Cyanobium sp. PCC 7001: one gene and its partner. The protein of the gene in region 1 binds, or shares a complex with, the protein of each later gene. Links are inferred from orthologs where the notes say so. Each region holds a gene or a part of one and is shown in the gene's direction. Other genes may lie near its edges.

Region 1 (7,774 bases):
ACCAGCCCAACGACCACCACGACGCCGGCCGCGGACTGTGGTGGTCCCACAGCGACTGGATGCTGCACGAGATCCCGGCGCTGCAGCACGTGGAGAGCCTGACGGGGGACCTGCAGCGCGACCCCTTCTACCGCTGGCTCGATCGCTGGTTCCTGCTGCTGCAGCTGCCTCTCGGCGCCGCTCTCTACTGGGTCGGAGAGAGGGCCGGGGTTCACGGCGGCGGGCTTGGCCTCGTGCTCTGGGCGATCCCCCTGCGCCTGGTGCTCGTGTACCACGTGACCTGGCTGGTGAACTCCGCCACCCACGCCTGGGGCTATCGCAACTTCGACTGCCCGGACCGCTCGCGCAACTGCTGGTGGGTGGCGATCCTCAGCTTCGGCGAGGGCTGGCACAACAACCACCACGCCTTCCCCCACTCGGCGCGCCACGGCCTGCGCTGGTTCGAGTTCGACATCACCTGGCAGCACATCCGGCTGCTGTGGGCCCTGGGCTGGGCGCGCAGGGTGCGGCTGGCGCCGGTCACGGCCTGCACAGACCGCCCAGTTCGGCGCGGATGGCGGCGGTGAAATCGTCGGGGCCCGCGCCATCGGTTCCGCCGCCCAGGTCCCGGGCCCGTCGGCGCAGCAGGTCGAGGAACTGGTCCGGCCCGAGCTGCTGCTCCTCCACCCCGCCCAGGGCGGCCAGGGTGCGACGCAGCTCGGGCAGCTCGGCCTCCAGCTCGGCGGCGGCGTAATCGCTCTGGCCGGCCATCACCGCCGCGAAGCGTTCGCGGCGCTGGCGCTTGTTCACCGGATAGGCCGCCAGCACCTGGTCGCGGCAGAGGCGCCAGGCGCGCCCGGCGGTGAGCAGTTCGGCCAGGGCGGCGCTGAGCGCCCGTGATTCGGCATCCCCGATGCGCAGGTCAAAGGCGGGGGGCGGCTGGCGCAGGCCCACGAACACCTCGAGCAGTTCGCCTGGCCCCAGCACGGGCTCCCCGGGGGCCTGCACGGGCAGGGCGGAGGCCTCCAGATCGGCCAGCAGGGCGGGATGGTCGGCCAGCTGCTGGCGCAGGGCGTCCGAGAGCACCCCATCCACCACTTCATCCGCCAGCAGGCGGTTGATGCGGCCGAGGGCGAGGAACACCTCCGGGCCCGGGGAGGCCAGCTTGCCGTTGCGCAGCATGGAGAGCTGGGAGTTGTGCACCCGCCCGAGGTCGAGGGCTTCCGCCAGGGCGGGGAGCACCCGGTGGCTCCAGCCGTTGCGGCCGTGCCACACCCGGATCAGATGGGCGAAGGCCACCCGACCAGTCGCGAGATCGTCCCGATAACCCACAGAGCTCTCTGCCGATCTTGATTCGTATTGCTACCATCGTAGCGATTGATCAGGACTCGGTCCGTTATGACCGCAACAGCACCAACCAGGGCAAGGGCCCGACTCGGGAGCCGAGGCACCCGCCAGCCGGCCTTCATCAACGGTGGAGCCGATGGTCTCCGCCGCGCCGCCGCCCTGCATCTGCCCCGCTCCGGCGAACCCCAGGCCGCCATCAAGCAGGGCACCCGCTGGGGGACGATCGGCTTCATGGTGGCCATCCACGCGCTCAGCCTGGTGGCGCTGCTGCCCCGGTTCTGGAGTGTGCCGGCCGTGGCCAGCTTCCTGATCCTCTACTGGGTGACGGCCTGCCTGGGGGTGACCGTGGGGTACCACCGGATGCTCAGCCACCGCGCCTTCCGTGTGCCCCGCTGGCTCGAGCGCTTCTTCACCACCTGCGGTGCCCTCAGCTGCCAGCACGGCCCGATCGACTGGGTGGGGCTGCACCGCCACCACCACAAGTTCTCCGACACCGAGGTGGATCACCACAGCAGCCTGCGGGGGTTCTGGTGGAGCCACATGGGCTGGATGTTCCACACGATTCCGGCCATGGCGGCGGTGCCCCGCCTCACCGGTGATCTGGCCCGTGATCCCTACTACCGCTGGCTGAACAACTGGTTCCTGCTGCTGCAGCTGCCCCTGGCCGGACTGCTGTTCTGGATCGGCACCGTGACCGGGGCCGGCGGCTGGGCCCTGGTGCTGTGGGGCATCCCCCTGCGCCTGGTGGTGGTCTACCACTGCACCTGGCTGGTGAATTCCGCCACCCACTGCTGGGGCAGCGTGTCCCACGACAGCGGCGACCAGTCGCGCAACAACCCCTGGGTGGCTGCCCTCACCTTCGGCGAGGGCTGGCACAACAACCACCACGCCTTCCCCCACTCGGCGCGCCATGGCTTCGGCCGCCAGCTCGATCTCACCTGGCAGCACATCCGCCTGATGCGCCGGCTCGGCCTGGCCAGCCAGGTGCGGCTGCCCGCCGCGGCCGCTCTGCGCAGCCTGCGGGGCTGAATCCGGCACGGCCGGCTTCGGCCGGCCCTGTCACGTAGATTGGCCGATCGGCTCGCGATCAGACACCCGTACTTCTCCCATGGCCAAGCGCGTTCAAGTCGTACTCAGCGAAGATGTCCTCAGCCTGGGCAAGGACGGCGATCTGGTGGAAGTGGCCCCTGGCTACGCCCGCAACTTCCTGCTCCCCACCGGCAAGGCGGTGCCCCTCACCCCAGCGGTGCTGCGGCAGGTGGAAGCCCGCCGCGCCAAGGAGGCCGAGCGCCAGGCCGCCCTGCGGGCGGAGGCCGAGGCCTTCCGCACCGCCCTGGCCACCATCGGCCGCTTCACGGTGAAGAAGCAGACCGGCGGCGATGACGTGCTGTTCGGCACCGTGACCAACGGCGATGTGGCCGAGGCCATCGAGGCCGCCACCAAGAAGGACGTGGACCGTCGCCACATCCTGGTGCCCGAGATCCACCGCACCGGCTCCTACAAGGTGCAGGTGAAGCTGCACCCCGAGGTGGTGGCCGAGATCAACCTCGAAGTGGTGAGCCACTGAGCCCGGCCGCCCGGTTCAACCGCGCCTCAAGACCGGCCCCCATCCCCTCGATCCAGGGGCGCCAGAATGACGGACCAACGCCGTGGGCCCCTGCCGGGCCGGCGGTGCCAGCCAGCCAGCGAGCCGTGCAGCAATGGTGAGCGTGCCTGTCAGCGACCGTGATGCCGACGGCGAGGGCGCCCGGCCTGGTCCCAGGCGGGCACGGCTGCGGGATGAGGCCAGCTTCGAGGCCCTGCCCGATTCGGTGCCGCCCCAGAACCTGGAGGCCGAGGAGGCGGTGCTGGGCGGCGTGCTGCTCGACCCCGACGCCATCGGCCGGGTGGCCGATGTGCTGCAGCCGGAGGCCTTCTACCTGAGCGCCCACCGGGAGATCTACCGCACCGCCCTGATGCTGCACAGCCAGGGCAAGCCCACTGACCTCACCGCCATGACCGCCTGGCTGGCGGACACCGGCCTGCTGGAGAAAGTGGGCGGCAGCGGCCGGCTGGTGGAGCTCGTGGAGCGCACGATCTCCACCGCCTCGATCGACCAGGTGGCCCGCCTGGTGATGGACAAGTTCCTGAGGCGCCAGCTGATCCGCTCCGGCAACGAGGTGATCCAGCTGGGCTTCGACCAGAGCAAGCCCATGGAGCAGGTGCTCGATGAGGCCGAGCAGAAGATCTTCGCCATCAGCCAGGAGAAGCCCAGCCAGGGGCTCACCCCCACCGCCGAGATCCTCACCAGCACCTTCAACGAGATCGAGAGCCGCTCGCTCGGCACCTCGGTGGCCGGCATTCCGGTGAACTTCTACGACCTGGACGCCATCACCCAGGGGCTGCAGCGCAGCGACCTGATCATCGTCGCCGGCCGGCCGGCGATGGGGAAGACCTCGATCGTGCTGAACATCGCCAAGAACGTGGCCCAGCTGCACAGCCTGCCGGTGTGCGTGTTCTCCCTGGAGATGAGCAAGGAACAGCTCACCTACCGACTGCTGGCGATGGAGGTGGGCATCGAGAGCGGCCGGCTGCGCACGGGCCGGCTGCAGCAGGAGGAGTGGCCGCTGCTGGGACAGGGCATCAACACCCTGGGGCAGCTTCCGATCTTCATCGACGACAAGCCCAATGCCGGCGTGCTGGAGATGCGCTCGCTCTGCCGCCGGCTGATGGCCGAAAGCGGCAAGGAGCTCGGGCTGATCGTGATCGACTACCTGCAGCTGATGGAGGGCTCCACCCCCGACAACCGGGTGCAGGAACTCTCGCGCATCACCCGGGGCCTCAAGGGCATGGCGCGGGAACTCAACGTGCCGGTGATGGCCCTCTCCCAGCTCAGCCGGGGGGTGGAATCGCGCACGAACAAGCGTCCGATGCTGAGCGACCTGCGCGAGTCGGGCTCCATCGAGCAGGACGCCGACCTGGTGCTGATGATCTACCGGGACGAGTACTACAACCCGGAGACGCCGGACCGCGGCATCACCGAGGTGATCGTGACCAAGCACCGCAACGGGCCGGTGGGCACGGTGAAGCTGCTGTTCGAGCCCCAGTTCACCCGGTTCCGCAACCTGGCGGCCTGATGCCGGTGCCGATCCCGGTGTTCACCGTGTTCAGCGGCCGCACCTACGCGCCGGCGTACGTGGAGCGGCTGCAGCGGATGCTGGCGCGCCACCTGCCCGAGCCCCACCAGCTCACCGTGCTGTGCGACGCGGCCAACCAGCCGGCCATGGCCAGCCTGGGGCTGCCCCATCGCGGCCTGCAGGAGCGGGGCCTGCAGGGCTTCTGCAGCAAGATCCAGCTGTTCGATCCAGATCTCACCGGCACCGAACCCTTCCTGTATTTCGACATCACCCTGGTGGTGCGCTCCAGCCTGGCGCCGCTGCTGGCGTTCGGGGCCGGCAGCGGCGCCGAGCTGGTGGGCGTGCGCGACTGGAACTACCCCACCCTCAACTCCTGCCTCATGCGGCTCAAGCCCGGGGCCGCCACGTCCCGGGTGTGGCAGGCGTACCTGGACGGGGAAGACCATGGCACCCCGGGCCCCAACCAGAACTTCATCCACCGGGTGCTGCGGCGCCACTGCCCCGAGGCGCTCGGCTTCTGGCCGGACGGGCTGGTGGCCTCCTACCGGGGGCTGCGCAAGCTGGCCCGCCGCGATCCTGGCGCCGCCAAGCAGGCCCGCCGGGCCGCCTGCGTGCTCAAGTTCCACGGCAGGCCGCGGCCCCACGAGGTGCTGCGTCCCTGGCGCCATCCCACCCAGACGGTGCTGAAGAACCCGGATCGGCCCGACCTGTGGGGTTACCTCGCCGGTGACATCACCGAGCACTGGCTGCTGAGCTGAGCCGGCTCCGCCAAGCCCTCGCTGCCGGTGCCCGCCATACTCGGGATCAGGCTGCCCCTTGTCCTCCACCCGCGCCGGCGATGCACGTGTCCCCCACCGAATCCTTCGACGTGATCGTCGTGGGAGGCGGCCATGCGGGCTGCGAGTCGGCCGTCACCGCGGCACGGCTGGGGCTCTCCACGGCCCTGTTCACCCTCAACCTCGACCGCATCGCCTGGCAGCCCTGCAACCCGGCCGTGGGCGGGCCGGCCAAGAGCCAGCTGGTGCATGAGGTGGATGCCCTCGGCGGGATGATCGGCCGTCTGGCCGATGCCACCGCCCTGCAGAAGCGGGTGCTCAACGCCAGCCGTGGTCCGGCGGTGTGGGCCCTGCGCGCCCAGACCGACAAGCGCCAGTACGCCCGCCAGATGCTGCAGCTGCTGCAGCACACCCCCAACCTCGCCCTGCGCGAGGCGATGGTGACCGGTCTGGAGGTGGAGCTGGAGCAGCCCACGGAAGCCCAGGGGCCGGGGCCAATCGGCCGGATCACCGGCGTGCGCACCTACTTCGGCAGCGTCTATGCCGCGCCGGCCGTGATCCTCACCACCGGCACCTTCCTGGGGGGCCAGATCTGGGTGGGCCATCAATCCATGCGCGCAGGGCGGGCCGGCGAGCCGGCGGCCGAGGGGCTCACCGAGGCCCTGCAGGCCCTGGGTTTCGCCATGGGCCGGCTCAAGACCGGCACCCCGGCCCGGGTGGACCGGCGCAGCATCGCCCTGGACCGGCTGGAGGAGCAGCCCAGCGATGCCGAAGGCCGCTACTTCTCCTTCGATCCGGCGGCCTGGGTGAGCGGCGAGCCGATGAGCTGCCACATCACCCGCACCACGGCGGCCACCCACCGGCTGATCCAGGACAACCTGCACCTCACGCCGATCTACGGCGGCGTGATCGACAGCAAGGGGCCCCGCTACTGCCCCTCGATCGAAGACAAGATCGTGCGCTTCGCCGACAAGGAGAGCCACCAGATCTTCCTGGAGCCCGAGGGCCGCGACACCCCGGAGATCTACGTGCAGGGCTTCTCCACGGGGCTGCCGGAGCGGCTGCAGCTGGAGCTGCTGCGCACCCTGCCCGGTCTCGAGCAGTGCGTGATGCTGCGCCCCGCCTACGCCGTGGACTACGACTACCTGCCCGCCACCCAGCTCAAGCCCTCGCTGGAAACCAAGCGCATCACCGGACTGTTCAGCGCCGGCCAGCTCAACGGCACCACGGGCTACGAGGAGGCCGCCGCCCAGGGGCTGGTGGCCGGCCTCAACGCCGCCCGCCAGCTGCGCGGCCAGGCGCCGGTGCACTTCCCCCGCGAGACCAGCTACATCGGCACGATGATCGACGACCTGATCACGAAGGATCTGCGCGAGCCCTACCGGGTGCTCACCAGCCGCAGCGAGTACCGGCTGGTGCTGCGGGGCGACAACGCCGACCGCCGCCTCACCCCCCTGGGGTTGGAGCTGGGGCTGATCGATGCACGCCGCTGGCAGATCTACACCGCCAAGCAGGAGGCGATCGAAGCGGAGAAGCGGCGGCTGGCCATGGTGCGGCTCAAGGCGAGCGATCCTGCGGCCGCCGCGGTGGAGGCCGAGACAGGGGCGGCCATCAAGGGCTCCATCACCCTGGCCGATCTGCTGCGCCGTCCCGGATTCCACAGCGCCGATCTGGTGCGCCATGGCCTGGCCGGATCCGATCTGCCGGCGGAGGTGCGCGAGGGAGCCGAGATCGACATCAAGTACAGCGGCTATCTGGCCCGCCAGCAGCAGCAGATCGACCAGGTGCGCAGGCAGGCGGACCGGCCCCTGCCGGCCGGCCTCGACTACGCCGGCATCGGCACCCTCTCCCATGAGGCCCGGGAGAAACTGGCCGCCGTGCAGCCCCACACCCTCGGCCAGGCCTCACGGGTGCCTGGGGTGAGCCCGGCGGACATCACGGCGCTGATGCTGTGGCTGGAGCTGCGCCGGCGGCGTGAGGCCCAGCCGCTGGCCGCCGCGACGGCCCCGGATCCATCCGTGGGCACAGCCTCGGGCCAGGGCGCAGGATGAGGCCAGTCGCCTTGAGCCGATGATCCGCAGCCGTGCCGCCGTGGCCTGGGCCCCGGGCCAGCCCCTGGAGATCACCGAGGTGGATGTGGCACCGCCGCGCGCCGGTGAGGTGCTGCTGCGGCTGGTGGCCACGGGCGTGTGCCACACCGATGCCTACACCCTCTCGGGGGCCGACCCCGAAGGCCTGTTCCCGGCGATCCTCGGCCACGAGGGCGGTGCCGTGGTGGAGGCGGTGGGCGAGGGGGTGACCTCGGTGTCCGTGGGTGACCACGTGATTCCCCTCTACACACCGGAATGCCGGCAGTGCAAGTTCTGCCTCTCGGGCAAGACGAACCTCTGCCAGGCGATCCGCACCACCCAGGGCCAGGGCCTGATGCCGGATGGCACCAGCCGCTTCTCCAGGGACGGGCGGATGATCCACCACTACATGGGCACCTCCACGTTCTCGGAGTACACGGTGCTGCCCGAGATCGCCGTGGCGCGGATCAACAAGGAGGCGCCGCTG
Region 2 (6,420 bases), 360 kb from region 1 along the record:
TGCCATGACCTCCGAACAGGCCGCCCAGCTGATCGACCACACGCTCGATCTGGTGCACCAACGCCTGCAGGACCTCCAGGCCCAGTGCCTCAGCCAGGAACACAGCGCCCTGGCCGCGGAGTTCCGCGAATGGCGCCATCCAACCGGTGGGCACATCGACCTGATGGTGTTTCCCGGACTGGCCAACTCCTGAGTTCAGTCCTGCTCCGGCTGGCCGGCAGTGCCGTGCACCAGCCAGCGCCAGTACAGCCAGCCAAGGCCGGCACCGGCCGTCAGGCCCACCAGCAGCGATCCGAGCAGGATTCGGCTGGTGAACGACCAGCCCAGCTGCCACACCGCCTCGCTGCGCAGGGTGTCGAGCCCGGGCCAGCCCAGCCCGGGGCCCAGCACCATCGAGCCCAGTTTGAAGTTGAGCCAGTAGAGGGGCAGGTACGTGAAGGGATTGCTGATCCAGGTGCCGGCCGCCGCCAGCAGGTGATTGCCCCGCACCACGCTGGCCAGGGCCACGCCCAGCAGGGTCTGCAGACCGAAGAAGGGAAAGCAGCCGCAGAACACCCCGGCCGCCAGCCCCCGGGCCCGCTGGCCGGGGTTGCCCTCCTGGTGCCAGAGCCACTGGATGGCCCGCCGGAGGGACCGCAGCACGGGGGTGTGCGGTCGAAACTGGAACGGACGCAGCGCCATGGGGTGGGGTGAGAGGCGAGCTGGAGCTGGACAGCAACGACACCATCGCCGCCGTGGCCACGGCGGTAGCGCCGGGTCAGGGGAGTGTGGCGATCGTAAGAATTTCCGGGCCCCGGGCTGAGGCCATCGGCGCCCGGCTGTTCCGGGCCCCGGGCCAGCAGGTGTGGGACAGCCACCGCGTGCTGTACGGCCATGTGGTGGACCCGGCCACCGAGGAGCCCGTGGACGAGGCCCTGCTGCTGCTGATGCGGGCACCGCGCAGCTTCACCCGAGAAACGGTGGTGGAGCTCCATGGCCATGGCGGCCTGGTGGCGGTGCAGCGGGTGCTGGAGCTGGTGCTGGCCGCCGGGGCCCGGCGGGCCCTGCCGGGGGAGTTCAGCCAGCGGGCGTTTCTCCATGGCCGGCTCGACCTCACCCGGGCCGAGGCCATCAGTGAACTGGTGACGGCCCGCAGCCGCCGCGCCGCCCAGCTGGCCATGGCGGGGCTCGATGGCGGCCTGCAGCGTCGCATCGGCGCCCTGCGCGAGCGCCTGCTGGACCAGCTGGCCGAGCTGGAGGCCCGGGTGGATTTCGAGGAGGATCTGCCGCCCCTCGATGGCGAGGCTGTGGTGGCGGCCCTCACGGCGGTGCGCCGGGAGCTGGAGCAGCTGGTGGCCGAGGCCCGCCAGGGGGCGTTGCTGCGTGAGGGCCTGCGGGTGGCGATCGTGGGCCGCCCCAACGTGGGCAAGAGCAGCCTGCTCAACCGGCTCAGCCGCCGGGAGCGGGCGATCGTGACCGACCTGCCCGGCACCACCCGCGATCTGCTGGAGAGCGAACTGGTGCTCGACGGCGTGCCGCTCACCCTGCTCGACACCGCCGGCATCCGTCCCACCGATGACGCCGTGGAGCAGCTCGGCATCGCCCGCAGCCGCGAGGCTCTGGCCGCTGCCGACGCGGTGGTGCTGGTGTTCGATCTGACGGCGGGGTGGACGCCGGCCGACGCCGAACTGCGGGCCCTGGTGCCCGACGGGGTGCCCCTGCTGCTGGTGGGCAACAAGGCGGATCTGGACCCGGGGCCTGCGGCGGCGCAGGCGGATGTGGCGATCAGTGCCCTCACCGGCGCCGGCAGCGACGCCCTGGTGGAGCAGCTGCTGCAGCGCTGCGGTGCCGCCGAGGTGCAGGGGGTGCAGGTGGCCCTCAACGACCGCCAGCGCGACCTGGCAGCACGGGCTGCCGTCGCCCTGACCGGCAGCCTCGAGGCGGCAGCCCAGCAGCTCCCCTGGGACTTCTGGACCATCGACCTGCGCGGGGCCGTGCGCTGCCTCGGGGAGATCACCGGCGAAGAGGTGAGCGAGGCGGTGCTGGATCGGGTGTTCGCCCGCTTCTGCATCGGCAAGTGATTGGGGAGGCCGGCCGGATGGGCTCTCCTGCTGCGATCGTGCTCTGAGTCCGGCCCTGCTCTGCCATGCCGTCGCTGTTCCCCCTGCAGCTGGAGCCGATGCTGCGTGCCTGGCTGGCGGAGGATCTGGGCCGCGGCGATCTCACCCTGCCGGCCCTGGCCGGCGCCCATGGTCGGGCCCGCTGGATCACCCGCCAGGCGGGCGTGTTCTGCGGCGGCGTGGTGGTGGAGCCCCTGTTCCGCCTGCTGGATCCCGCCGTGCAGGTGCGGCTGTTGGTGGCCGATGGCGAGGCGGTTCAGCCGGACCAGCGGCTGCTGGAACTGGAGGGCCCCGCGCCGGCCCTGGTGGCGGGGGAGCGCACCGCCCTCAACCTGGCCATGCGCCTCAGCGGCATCGCCACCGCCACGGCAGCTCTGGTGGCGGAGCTGGAGGGCACGGGGGTGAAGCTGGCCGACACCCGCAAGACCACCCCGGGGCTGCGCAGCCTGGAGAAGTACGCCGTGCGCTGCGGTGGTGGGCTCAACCACCGGATGGGGCTTGATGATGCGGCCATGCTCAAGGAGAACCACCTGGCCTGGGCCGGTGGTGTGGCGGCAGCGGTGGCCGCCGTGCGCGCCGAGGCCCCCTGGCCGGCCCGGGTGATCGTGGAGGCCGAAACCGTTGCCGAGGCGGAGGCGGCGGTGCGCGCCGGGGCCGATGCGGTGCTGCTGGATGGCTTCGCACCGGAAGCCCTCACGGCGTTGGTGCCGGAGCTGCGGCAACGGGCCCTGCAGCGCGGCCAGGCCGTGGTGCTGGAGGCCTCGGGGGTGCAGCCGCAGCAGCTCAGGCTCTACGCCCGCACCGGCATCGACCTGATCTCCACGAGCGCGCCTGTCACCCGCAGCTCCTGGCTGGATCTGAGCATGCGCTTCGATCCGGGCTGGGTCTGAGCAGGGTCTGCTCCGGGTCTGAGCCGGCCGCCTGGGACGTGACCCAATGAAGAATCCCCCCATGCGGGCGTGGCCCAGGTGGTGGGGAGCGTTCGCCGTTGCCAGAGTTCTCCCATCATCCGCTGACTGTCGTGGTGCCGTTGTTCCCCGGACCGTGGCCAGAGCGCCTGCGCGCGGCTGTCGGGATTGGGCTGGGGCTGGCCCTCACGGCTGCCGCCGGCTGCCCGGCCTGGGCCGGCGGTGTGGTGGAGCGGGTGGCCCGCAGCGGTGAGCTCGTGCTGGTGGGGCCCTCCGGCGTTCCGCCCCTGCTCAGCCGCGAGGGCCAGGGGCCGCCGCAGGGCTATGGGGTGCTGGTGGCCGAGCGCATCGCCGCTGCCCTGGCCAAGGCGGTGGGGCGTCCCGTGGCGCTGCGCTTCGAGGCGGAGCCCGATCTGGCGGCCACCGGGGCCCGGGTGGTGGCAGGCACGGCCGACCTGGCCTGTGGGGTCCCCTTCAGCTGGGAAGCGGACATGACGGTGGATTTCTCCCTGCCGATCGGCGTGTCGGGCCTGAAGCTGCTGGCGCCGGCCGGGCGTCTTGACGGCAACCCGGCGGGCCTGGCCCGTCGGCGCCTTGCTGTGGTGCGGGGCTCGCTGGCGGCAAGCGAATTGCGAGGCTTCCAGCCCCAGGCCGTTGCCGTGCCGGTCAACACCCTGCGGGAGGGCCTCGATGCTCTCCAGACCAACGCGGTGGAGGGGGTGATCGGTGACGCCACCCTGTTGGCGGCCCTGGCCAGCGGCGCTGAGTCCGCCGATCTTCGCCTGGTGCCGGAGGTGCCCTACGAGAGCTACGCCGTGGCCTGCCTGCTGCCGGAGAACGACTCGGCCTTCCGCAACCTGGTGGATCTGGCCATCGCCCGGCTGCTGCAGGGCTACGTGGATGGCCGGCCGGAGGACGTGGCGGCCGTGGACCGCTGGATCGGCCCGGGCAGTGCCGCCGACCTTCCCCAGGCCCTGATCCGCGACCAGTTCCAGGCCCTGCTGATGGGCCGCGAGGCGATCCGCCCGCTGCCGCCGGCCGCCCGGACGGCAGCCCCCGCCAGCTCTGACGACTGACGTTCCCCGGCGCCGCCGATCCCCACCACCCCCCATGGCCTTCTTCACCCGTTCCCGCCTCTTCGGCCTGCTGCTGCTGGCCTCGATGCCGCTGGACTGCGCCGCTGCCCTGGCCACCTCGGCGGCGCAGCAGCTGGGCACCGACCGCTCGCCCGGCCTCGACCGACCCGCCAGCATCGAGGAGCGGCTGCGCCGCATCGCGGCGGAGGTGCGCCTGCGTGATGGCGAGCCGGTGGCGGGAGCTGAGGCCGGCGGCGCTGACGTTGGGGACGACGGCGGGGAAGACGGTCGGCTTGCCTATGTGTTCGTGAATGCCCCCTCCGTGGGCTGGGGCAACGGCGGCTTTCGCAATGGCGGCTTCTACAACGGCGGCTTCCGCAATGGCGGTTTCTACAACGGTGGTTTTCGCAACGGGGGCTTCTACAACGGCGGCTTCCGCAACGGCGGCGGCTTCCGCAACGGTGGCTTCCGCAATGGTGGGTTCCGCAACGGTGGCGGCTGGCGCAACGGGGGCTTCCGCAACGGTGGCTTTCGCAATTTCCGCTGATGGATCCGCCGGTCTCGGGATTCGGGCCGGTGCGGCTGCTCGTGCTGCAGCCCACCCCCTTCTGCAACCTCGACTGCGACTACTGCTACCTGCCGGACCGGGGTGATCGCACCCGCCTGAGCTTCGAGCTGCTGGAGGCCGCCCTGGAGCGGGTGCTGGAGAGTCCCTTCTTCGATGGGGGCTTCACCCTGCTCTGGCATGCGGGCGAGCCGCTCACCCTGCCGATCGGCTTTTACGACGAGGCCAGCAGGCGGATTCAGGCCGTTCTGGAGCGCCACGGGCTGCCGCCCTCCACGGTGGTGCAGTCGCTGCAGACCAATGCCACCGTGATCAACCAGGCCTGGTGTGAGTGCTTCGCCCGCAACGACATTCACGTGGGGGTGAGCCTGGACGGGCCCGCCTTCCTGCACGATGCCCACCGGGTGACCCGCACCGGCCTGCCCACCCATGCGGCGGCGATGCGGGGCGTGAACTGGCTGCAGCGCTGCGCCATCCCCTTCGAGGTGATCAGCGTGCTCACGGCCGATGGGCTGGACCACGCCGACGCCATTGCCGATTTCTTCCTGGAGCACGGCATCGCCGACGTGGGCTTCAACATGGAGGAAACCGAGGGTGCCAACGCCCACTCGAGCCTCGAGGCCGGCGCCGCCGAGCGCCCGGCCCTGGAGGGGCGCTACCGCCGCTTCATGGAGCGGATCTGGCAGCGCAGCCGCGAGCACCCCGATGCCCTGCGCATCCGCGAGTTCGACGGGATCACCAGCCTGGCCTGCAGCGATGGGCGCCTCGATCACACCGACATGAACAGCCCCTTCGTGATCGTGAACGTGGATGCCCGCGGCAACGTGTCCACCTTCGATCCCGAGCTGCTGTCGGTGCGGACCGAGCGCTTCGGCGATTTCGCCTTCGGCCATGTGCAGCGCGACCGGCTGGTGGACCTGGCCGCCAGCGACAAGTTCCGGCAGGTGCACCGGGAGATCCGTGCGGGCGTGGAGCGCTGCCGGGCCAGCTGCGACTACTTCGGCCTGTGCGGCGGCGGTGCCGGCAGCAACAAGTACTGGGAGCACGGCCGTTTCGATGCCACCAGCACCGAGCACTGCCGCTACCGCATCCAGCTGGTGGCGGATGTGGTGCTGGCCGGCATGGAGCGGGAACTGGGGATCGCCGGCTGAACCCTCGCGCCAGCGCCTCGGCTCCCAGCTCAGGAGCCTTCAGGACCTTTCAGGACCTGCGTTCCGCCAGCTCCTGAAAAAGCCGCACGTACTGCTGCGGCCCGCCGGGAAGGCTGGCGTCGATGCGCAGTGGATCCTCCGGGTCGGTGAGACCGGCCAAGGTGCCATCGCCATGGGAGGGCCGGTCCACCGCGCCGCCGCTGCTGTCCACCAGCACCACCCGGTTGGCGGTGCCGAACACCTCCCCCAGCTCCTGGAGCAGGGTCAGGAAGCCCCGGTCGCTGCCGCCCCGCAGCCACCCCTCGCCGCCCGGAGCCGGCATCGAGGTGATCGTGTCCCCCACCCCCACCAGGCGCGGCATCAGCGCCGGCGGGATCGCCGATCGGGCCAGCTCCAGCAGGCTGGGGTGGTCATGGGGGGCGGTGCGCACGTTGAAGTCGGCGCCGAGCGGAGCGCTGCCCGTGCGACGCGCGATGGCCTGGTTGATCAGCACCAGCAGGCCCACCTCCTTGAGGGCGCCGCGCAGCATCAGCTGGAAGTCGGTGGTGCCGGTGGCGCCGGCACTGGCCGGCTTGAGCTGCTCGCTGCCCCCGCGGCTGCCGAGGTTCGGGGCCAGGTGCA

The links.
Region 2: the proteins of mnmG (region 1) and mnmE are in contact, whole or in part, in a solved structure (PDB 9HIP), measured with the Escherichia coli proteins. The link is inferred for Cyanobium sp. PCC 7001 from one-to-one orthologs.

What each region holds. Positions count from the first base shown.
Region 1 is NZ_DS990556.1:1,833,953-1,841,726, forward strand. What follows is about bases 4,868-7,774. They hold mnmG (tRNA uridine-5-carboxymethylaminomethyl(34) synthesis enzyme MnmG), read left to right. Parts: upstream 4,868-5,280; coding sequence 5,281-7,269; downstream 7,270-7,774. Other genes in these bases: CPCC7001_RS09100 (hypothetical protein), read left to right, coding at 4,868-5,200; CPCC7001_RS09110 (S-(hydroxymethyl)glutathione dehydrogenase/class III alcohol dehydrogenase), read left to right, coding at 7,289-7,774. Also shown: CPCC7001_RS09075 (fatty acid desaturase), read left to right, coding at 1-566; CPCC7001_RS09080 (hypothetical protein), read right to left, coding at 520-1,278; CPCC7001_RS09085 (fatty acid desaturase), read left to right, coding at 1,378-2,355; rplI (50S ribosomal protein L9), read left to right, coding at 2,435-2,893; dnaB (replicative DNA helicase), read left to right, coding at 3,027-4,442; more of CPCC7001_RS09100, read left to right, coding at 4,442-4,867. UniProt on the Escherichia coli protein: NAD-binding protein involved in the addition of a carboxymethylaminomethyl (cmnm) group at the wobble position (U34) of certain tRNAs, forming tRNA-cmnm(5)s(2)U34.
Region 2 is NZ_DS990556.1:2,201,530-2,207,949, forward strand. The notes cover bases 29-2,874. They hold mnmE (tRNA uridine-5-carboxymethylaminomethyl(34) synthesis GTPase MnmE), read left to right. Parts: upstream 29-689; coding sequence 690-2,060; downstream 2,061-2,874. Other genes in these bases: CPCC7001_RS10795 (hypothetical protein), read left to right, coding at 29-193; CPCC7001_RS10800 (DUF2062 domain-containing protein), read right to left, coding at 196-681; nadC (carboxylating nicotinate-nucleotide diphosphorylase), read left to right, coding at 2,126-2,874. Outside these bases: more of CPCC7001_RS10795, read left to right, coding at 5-28; more of nadC, read left to right, coding at 2,875-2,989; extracellular substrate binding-like orphan protein GrrP, read left to right, coding at 3,124-4,083; grrA (GrrA/OscA1 family cyclophane-containing rSAM-modified RiPP), read left to right, coding at 4,118-4,630; grrM (cyclophane-forming radical SAM/SPASM peptide maturase GrrM/OscB), read left to right, coding at 4,630-5,799; stpA (glucosylglycerol 3-phosphatase), read right to left, coding at 5,849-6,420. UniProt on the Escherichia coli protein: Exhibits a very high intrinsic GTPase hydrolysis rate. Involved in the addition of a carboxymethylaminomethyl (cmnm) group at the wobble position (U34) of certain tRNAs, forming tRNA-cmnm(5)s(2)U34.